DNA from 2 places in the Lysobacter sp. ESA13C genome. Region 2 is predicted to be linked to the other one. Evidence: predicted binding sites of a transcription regulator. Region 2 holds the regulator's gene; the other holds the start of a gene.

Region 1 (3,737 bases), on a different contig from region 2:
CGTGCCGTCGCGCGCCATCGCCGAGGCGCGGACAAATGCGGGTTCGGTCACGTTGTCGAAGAAGGAAACAGCTCGCGCCCGCCCGCGTTTCAGCGCGCCGGCGCGGCCGGCAGGCCGATCAACTGCATGTGCGCGCCGTCGTCGGCCGTGAGGCGCAGGACCGGCGCGCGGCCGCGGGTGTCGATGGAGAAATGCGCGCCGATCAGGGGCTGGGCGAAAAAGGCGCGCTCCATCGCCGCGCCGCCGCGGCAGCCCGCCACGGTCTGCACCGCGTCGAGCCGTTCGTCGTGCACGATCCGTTCGCCTTCGACCCGATAGGCGCCGCTGATGGTGTTGCAGGCCCCTTTCACTCGATAGCTCTCGTCGCCGAAGCTCACATGCAGGCCGCGTCGACGCGCTCCGCGCAGCTCGCCGACGCGACGGCCCTGCGCATCGGTGGCCTCCAGCGGATACCAATCGAAGGCGCGCAACAAGCCGGCCTGGGTCTGCGGCAGCGGATACGTCGGGGCCGAGCGTTTCGACGCGACGGATGAGGACAGCGAACAGGCCGCGAGCGCCGCGGCGAGCGCTGCGGCAGAACAGATCCGGTGCATGCCGACTCCATGTCGAAGGGGATGCGCTGCGGGCACGACAGCGCCCGCGGCTCCTGGGCGAACGCGCCGTCGCGCCGCGCGGGGTTCAGGACTTCGGCTTGGCGAACTTTTGCGCCAGTTCGCGCTGGGCGCGCTCCAGGTCGAGGCGGCCGTCGCCGTCGTCTTCCTGCTCGCTTTCGTCGGCGAGCACGGCGTCGATATGCCCCAGCAGTTCCGCCGGGGTGACCACCGCGCACTGCATCGTCGTGTTCGGGAACACGCCGACGCCGAGGCCGGCTTCGGTCAGCGCCGGTGCGGCCTTCGCGCGCCAGGCTTCCAATTCGCGCAGCACCGGCGCATAGCCCTTGAGGTTCGGCGCGGCTGCCAGGGCGGCGCGCGCGGTGCCGGTCGAGGGCCATACCGGCAGCAGTTCCTGGCCGTCGGCGTCGAACAAGGTCAGGACGAATTCGCCGGATTCGGCGACCCACAACTGCCCGGTGCCTGCGATGGCCGCGACGAAGGCGGCGTAGCGCTCGGGTCCGGACAACTGCGCGTAGTCGAGCAACTCTTGTTCGGCGGCGCGATCTGCTTCGTTCATGGCGGCGGCTCCTGCCGGTGGGGCGATGCGATCAGCTACCGGAGGGCATCAACAGCAACAGCGCTGCGCCGAACACGAAGCGGTAGATCGCGAACGCGGTGAAACGGTGGGTCTGGATATAGCGCAACAGCCACTTCACCGCGATGAAGGCGGTCACCGCCGAGGCGACGAAGGCCACCGCGAGCGCGTTCCAGTCTTCGTTGGCCGCGGCGGGCGTGCCGAGCACGCCGAGCAGTTCGTAGCCACTGGCCGCGAACATGGTCGGGATGCCGATCAGGAAAGTGAACTCGGTCGCCGCGGCGCGGCTGGTGGTGCCGGCCAGCAGGGCGATGAAGATGGTCGCGCCCGAGCGCGAGGTGCCCGGGAACACGCCGGCGACGACCTGGGCGATGCCGACCAGGGTCGCAACGGTCCAGGTGATCTCGCTGCGTTCGCCGAGCGCGGCGGCGCGCTTGGCGGCGAAATGTTCGGCCGCGATCATCCACACACCGCCCAGCACCAACGCCCAGGCGATCGGCAGCACCTGGTCGGGCAGGGAGAAGCCGGCCTTCTTGACCGCGATGCCGAGCACCGCGGTTACGCCGAAGGCGAGGGCGAGCTTGAACAGGTAGTCGCGGTTGTCGCGCTGGCCGAAGCCGGTCGCCAACGTCCACAGCCGGCGCCAATAGATGACCACCACGGCCAGGATCGCGCCGGCCTGGATCGAGATGTTGAACAGGTCGGAGCGATGCCCGAGCCAGTGTTGCGCGATCAGCAGGTGGCCGGTGCTGGAGATCGGCAGGAATTCGGTGATGCCTTCGATGATGCCGAGAAGCAGGGCGGCGAGCAGGTCGGTCATTAGGGGCGGGGGTCTTGGGTCGGGGAGTCGGGACGCCGGCGGCGCGATCGGGGGTTCGCGGCGGCGCGCCAGAATAACGGAAAGCGTGCTGCACTAATTTGGTGCGATTGCTTGCTTCGTTGCGCTCATCTGGTGCGTTCTGTCGGCAGTGAATCGAGGATTCGCTTTTATTTCATTGACTTACCGGCGACTGAAAGTTGGCACGACGCTTGCTTCCCCAATAGGCAGGCGGCTTCAATGCCCTCGTGTTGCACGACTCTTTCACCCGACTCCCCATTCCCGGAACGAACATGTCTCTCGAACAGGTCGAAAAGCTCATCAAGGATCACAAGGTCGAATTCGTCGACCTGCGTTTCACCGACATGCGTGGCGTGCAGCACCACGTGACCTTCCCCAAGTCCATCGTCGAGCCCTCGCTGTTCGAAGACGGCAAGATGTTCGACGGTTCGTCGATCAGCGGCTGGAAGGGCATCAACGAGTCGGACATGATCCTGCTGCCGGATCCCTCGACTGCGTTCCTGGACCCGTTCACCGCCGATCCGACCGTCGTGCTGACCTGCGACATCCTCGACCCGGCGACCATGCAGGCCTACTCGCGCGATCCGCGCGGCGTCGCCAAGCGCGCCGAGGCCTACCTGAAGTCCAGCGGCGTCGCCGACCAGGCCTTCTTCGGCCCGGAACCCGAATTCTTCATCTTCGACTCGGTCCGTTACGCCAATGAGATGGGCCACACCTTCTTCCACATCGATTCGGAAGAAGCCGCCTGGAACTCGGGCAAGGAATACGAAGGCGGCAACAGCGGTTACCGTCCGGGCGTGAAGGGCGGTTATTTCCCGGTCGCCCCGCTCGACTCGCTGCACGACATCCGCGCCGAGATGTGCAAGACCCTCGAGCAGGTCGGCATCGAAGTCGAAGTGCACCACCACGAAGTCGCCAACGCCGGCCAGTGCGAGATCGGCACCAAGTTCAACTCGCTGGTCGCCAAGGCCGACGAGCTGTTGACGATGAAGTACATCATCAAGAACGTCGCCCACCGCAACGGCAAGACCGCGACCTTCATGCCCAAGCCGATCGTCGGCGACAACGGCAGCGGCATGCACGTGCACCAGTCCTTCGCCAAGGGCGGCGTCAACCTGTTCAGCGGCGACGGCTACGGCGGCCTGTCGCAGATGGCGCTGTGGTACATCGGCGGCGTGTTCAAGCACGCGCGCGCGATCAACGCCTTCACCAACTCGGGCACCAACAGCTACAAGCGCCTGGTGCCGGGCTACGAAGCACCGGTGATGCTGGCCTATTCGGCCCGCAACCGTTCGGCCAGCTGCCGCATTCCCTACGTGGCCAACCCGAAGGCGCGCCGCATCGAGATGCGCTTCCCCGACCCGATCCAGTCCGGCTACCTGACCTTCGCCGCGCTGATGATGGCCGGCCTGGACGGCATCAAGAACCAGATCGACCCGGGCGCGCCGAGCGACAAGGACCTGTACGACCTGCCGCCGGAAGAGGAGAAGGGCATCCCGACCGTGTGCCACTCGCTCGACCAGGCGCTCGAAGCGCTCGACAAGGACCGCGACTTCCTCAAGGCCGGCGGCGTGTTCACCGACGACTTCATCGACAGCTACATCTCGCTGAAGATGCAGGAAGTGACCAAGTTCCGCGCCGCGACGCATCCGCTCGAATACCAGATGTACTACGCGGTCTGATCACATGAGCGCCTACGCCTTGCCGCCAC
Region 2 (3,737 bases):
TCACCATCCCCAACGTCAAGGTCCGCTATGAAGCGAAAGCCCGCTAACTGGCCGGCGCTGTGCCTGGTCGCCCTTCTGCTGGCGCCGGCGGCCGCGCTCGCGCGCTCTTCGGACCGCAACCAGCCCATGGATGCCGGCGCCGACAGCAGCAATTGCTCGGTCAGCACCGATTCGGGCCCTTGCGTGCTCACCGGCAACGTCAAGATCACCCAAGGCACCTTGATCATCAATGCCGCCAAGGCCGACATCAAGCGCGCCGGCGGCGACATCAGCTTCGTCACCCTGACCGGCTCGCAGGCGACGCTGAAGCAGGAACTCGACGACGGCGCTCCGTTCAACGGCCGCGCCAACAAGATCGAGTACGACATGCCGAAGGACACCATCGTCCTGACCGGCAACGCCTACGTCGACAAGAACGGCGACACCATCAAGAGCGAACGCATCGTCTACAACTCCAAGACCGGCCAGGTCGAGAGCGGTGGCACCGGCGGCCGCGTCAACATTCGCATGCTGCCCAAGAGCAAGACCGCCGCGCCGGCCAAGGGAGGCGGCTGATGCTGGTCGCACAAGGCCTGCGCAAGGCCTACCGTTCGCGCGAGGTCGTGCGCGACTTCGGCCTGACCCTCGATGCGGGCGAAGTGGTGGGCCTGCTCGGCCCCAACGGCGCCGGCAAGACCACCTGCTTCTACATGATCGTCGGCCTGGTCCCAGCCGATGCCGGCCAGATCGTCCTCGACGGCAAGGACATCACCTCCGAGCCGATGTACGCCCGCGCCAAGTACGGCGTCGGCTACCTGCCTCAGGAACCCTCGGTGTTCCGCAAGCTCAGCGTCGCCGACAACCTGCGCCTGGTGCTGGAACTGCGCGACGACCTCGACCGCGCCGGCATCGAGCGCGAGCTGGCCAGCCTGATGGACGAACTGCAGGTGACCCATGTCGCCGAGCAGCTCGGCGCCAGCCTGTCCGGCGGCGAGCGCCGCCGGGTCGAGATCGCCCGTGCCCTGGCCGCCCGCCCGCGCCTGATGCTGCTGGACGAACCCTTCGCCGGCGTCGACCCCATTTCGGTCGGCGAGATCCAGCGAATCGTGCGCCATCTCAAGAATCGCGGCATCGGAGTGTTGATCACGGACCATAACGTCCGTGAAACCTTGGGCATTTGCGACCGGGCGTATATCCTGAACGACGGTGGCGTGCTCGCGCAGGGGGCTCCGGACGCGCTGCTGGCCAATCCCGATGTCCGCCGTGTCTATCTGGGTGAGCAGTTCCGTCTGTAACCTAGCGGTTGCCGGGCGCGGACGGCGCCCACGACGCGCGGCCCGGGCCGACAGCCATCTCAGGTCGCGTTAGCAATCGATGATGAAGCCCCGCCTCCAAGCCTCGCTCGGACAACAGTTGGTGATGACGCCGCAATTGCGGCAGGCGATTCGCCTGCTGCAGCTGTCGGCTGTCGAACTGGAAGCCGAACTGGCCACCGCGATCGAGAGCAATCCGCTGCTCGACTGGACCGACCCGTCCGCGGTCAACGAAGACGAACCGCGCCCGCCGCCGAGCACCGAGGAAGGCGCCGAAGCGCCGACCGCCGAACCCGAATGGACCATGGACGACGGCGAGACCTGGTACGAGCGGGTCGGGCCCTCCGATCACGGCGATGAAGACTCGCCCGCGGCCGAACAGGTCGCCGAGGCCGAGACCCTGCACGACCATCTGCTGTGGCAACTGCACCTCAGCCCGCTGTCGCAGCGCGACCGCAGCATCGGCGTGGCCCTGATCGAGGCGATCGACGACGACGGCTACCTGCGCGAAAGCCTGGCCGCGATCGTCGAATCGCTGGCGATGGGCGTCAGCGAGGAAGAAGTCGCGACCGTGCTGCACCAGGTGCAGCGCTTCGACCCGGTCGGCTCCGGCGCGCGCTCGCTCAGCGAGTGCCTGAGCCTGCAGCTCAACACCTTGTCCGACGACACCCCTGGCAAGGCCCTGGCCCTGGTGATCGCCGGCGAACCGCTGGAACGCCTGCCGCGGATCGGCGCGGCCGGCCTGGCCAGCGAACTCAAGCGCGACATCGCCGAGGTCGAGATCGCGGTGCAGTTGCTGCGCTCGCTCGACCCTCGTCCCGGCGCGCAGATGGGCGCGATCTCCACCGACACCTATGTCACCCCCGACGTGGTGATCTGGCGCCAGAACGGCCTGTGGCGCGTGGCCCTGTCGGAAGCGATGCGTCCGCGCATCTCGATCCATCGCGGCTACGAAAGCATGATCCGCCACGCCAACGCCTCCGACGCCAGCTATCTGCGCGGCCATCTGCAGGAAGCGCGCTGGCTGCTCAAGAGCCTGGAAGCGCGCGGCGACACCTTGCTCAAGGTCGCGCGCTGCCTGCTCAAGCAACAGGCCGGTTTCCTCGAATTCGGCGACAGCGCGCTGCGCCCGCTGACCCTGCGCGAGGTCGCCACCGAAGTCGGCCTGCACGAATCCACGGTCTCGCGCGCAATCGCCCGCAAGTACGCGCGCACCCCGCGCGGGACCATGCCGCTGCGCGCTTTCTTCGCCTCCGGCATCGACACCGGCTCCGGCGGCGAGGCCTCCAGCACCGCGATCCAGGCCATGATCCGGCGCCTGATCGAGGCCGAGAACCCGCGCAAACCCCTGTCCGACGCGCGCCTGGCCGAAACCCTCAAGGCCACCGGCGTGCCGGTCGCGCGCCGCACCGTGGCCAAGTACCGCGAGGCGATGAGCATTCCCTCGTCGCAAGAGCGCGTGCGCATGGCCTGAGGCCGCCAAATCCCGCAAAGCCGCGGGATTTCGGCCTCAATTCCCCATAGAATCAGTGCCTTAGCAGTGGCCTACGACCATTGTTGCGGTCTTGCCACTTGCACCCAGAGCTGAGCGTGAGATGCTGGAATCCCTGGCCCCGGCCAGGGCGTCAATCAGGCCCCGGAGCCGTCGACGACCGACGGTCCGGAGCCCAGTCTGCATTCTCCCGCGACGTGAAGGAGGTCTCCGATGCGTATCGAAACCCACGGCCAGCAACTGGAAGTCACTGCAGCCCTGCGTGACTATGTGGAAACCAAGCTGGCCCGTCTGCAACGCCATTTCGACCAACCCTTCGACGTGCGTACCCAGCTCAGTCTCGACAAGCCCGACCATCGCGCCGAGGCCACCGTTCTCATCGCCGGCCGTACCCTGCACTGCGATGCCGCCGCCATCGACATGTACGCCGCCATCGATCTGCTCGCCGACAAGCTCGACCGCCTGCTGATGAAGCACAAGAGCAAGCAAGTCGACCATCACCGTGGCGAAAGCCTCGCACGCAATGGCGAATTCGTAGGCTGAACCCGGTCCCCGGGACCCGGTCATCGATCCAGACACGCTGTCATGCCGCTTTATGAATTACTGAGTGCGGAACGGGTCGCGATCGTGGTCGAACCCGGCGATCGCAATACCGTGCTCGATGTCGCCGCACGCATGCTCTGCGACGGCAATGCCTCCACTGCGTTCGCCCTGCGCGCAAGCCTGGGCGAACGCGAACGCCTCGCCAGCACCGCCATCGACCACGGCGTCGCCATTCCGCACGCGCGCACGCCCTTGTTCGAAAACAGCCGCGGCGCCTTTCTCAGATTGGCCCAGCCGATCGATTTCGGCGCCATCGACGGGCGCCCGGTCGACCTGGTCCTGGCCATGGCCATTCCCGAGCACCACGTCCAGCAACATCTGCAGTTGCTGGCGGAACTGGCCGAACGCTT

Evidence for each region. Region 2 encodes sigma-54, which starts transcription at its own class of promoters, with help from an activator protein. Its sites were predicted from a motif close to TGGCACGNGCNTTGC; they were not measured.
Region 1: glnA (type I glutamate--ammonia ligase) is a predicted target of sigma-54. The motif match lies at 2,207-2,221, and genes of this name have one in related genera.

Annotation. Positions count from the first base shown of each region.
Region 1 is NZ_JAHXYK010000001.1:23,100-26,836, reverse strand. Features, by position in the region: gene LC490_RS00115 (META domain-containing protein) at 90-593, opposite strand; gene LC490_RS00110 (DUF2750 domain-containing protein) at 679-1,170, opposite strand; gene LC490_RS00105 (undecaprenyl-diphosphate phosphatase) at 1,202-2,008, opposite strand; gene glnA (type I glutamate--ammonia ligase) at 2,299-3,708, shown strand.
Region 2 is NZ_JAHXYK010000003.1:555,426-559,162, reverse strand. Features, by position in the region: gene lptC (LPS export ABC transporter periplasmic protein LptC) at 1-47, shown strand, start outside; gene lptA (lipopolysaccharide transport periplasmic protein LptA) at 28-555, shown strand; gene lptB (LPS export ABC transporter ATP-binding protein) at 555-1,274, shown strand; gene LC490_RS08560 (RNA polymerase factor sigma-54) at 1,357-2,766, shown strand; gene raiA (ribosome-associated translation inhibitor RaiA) at 2,998-3,327, shown strand; gene LC490_RS08550 (PTS sugar transporter subunit IIA) at 3,370-3,737, shown strand, end outside.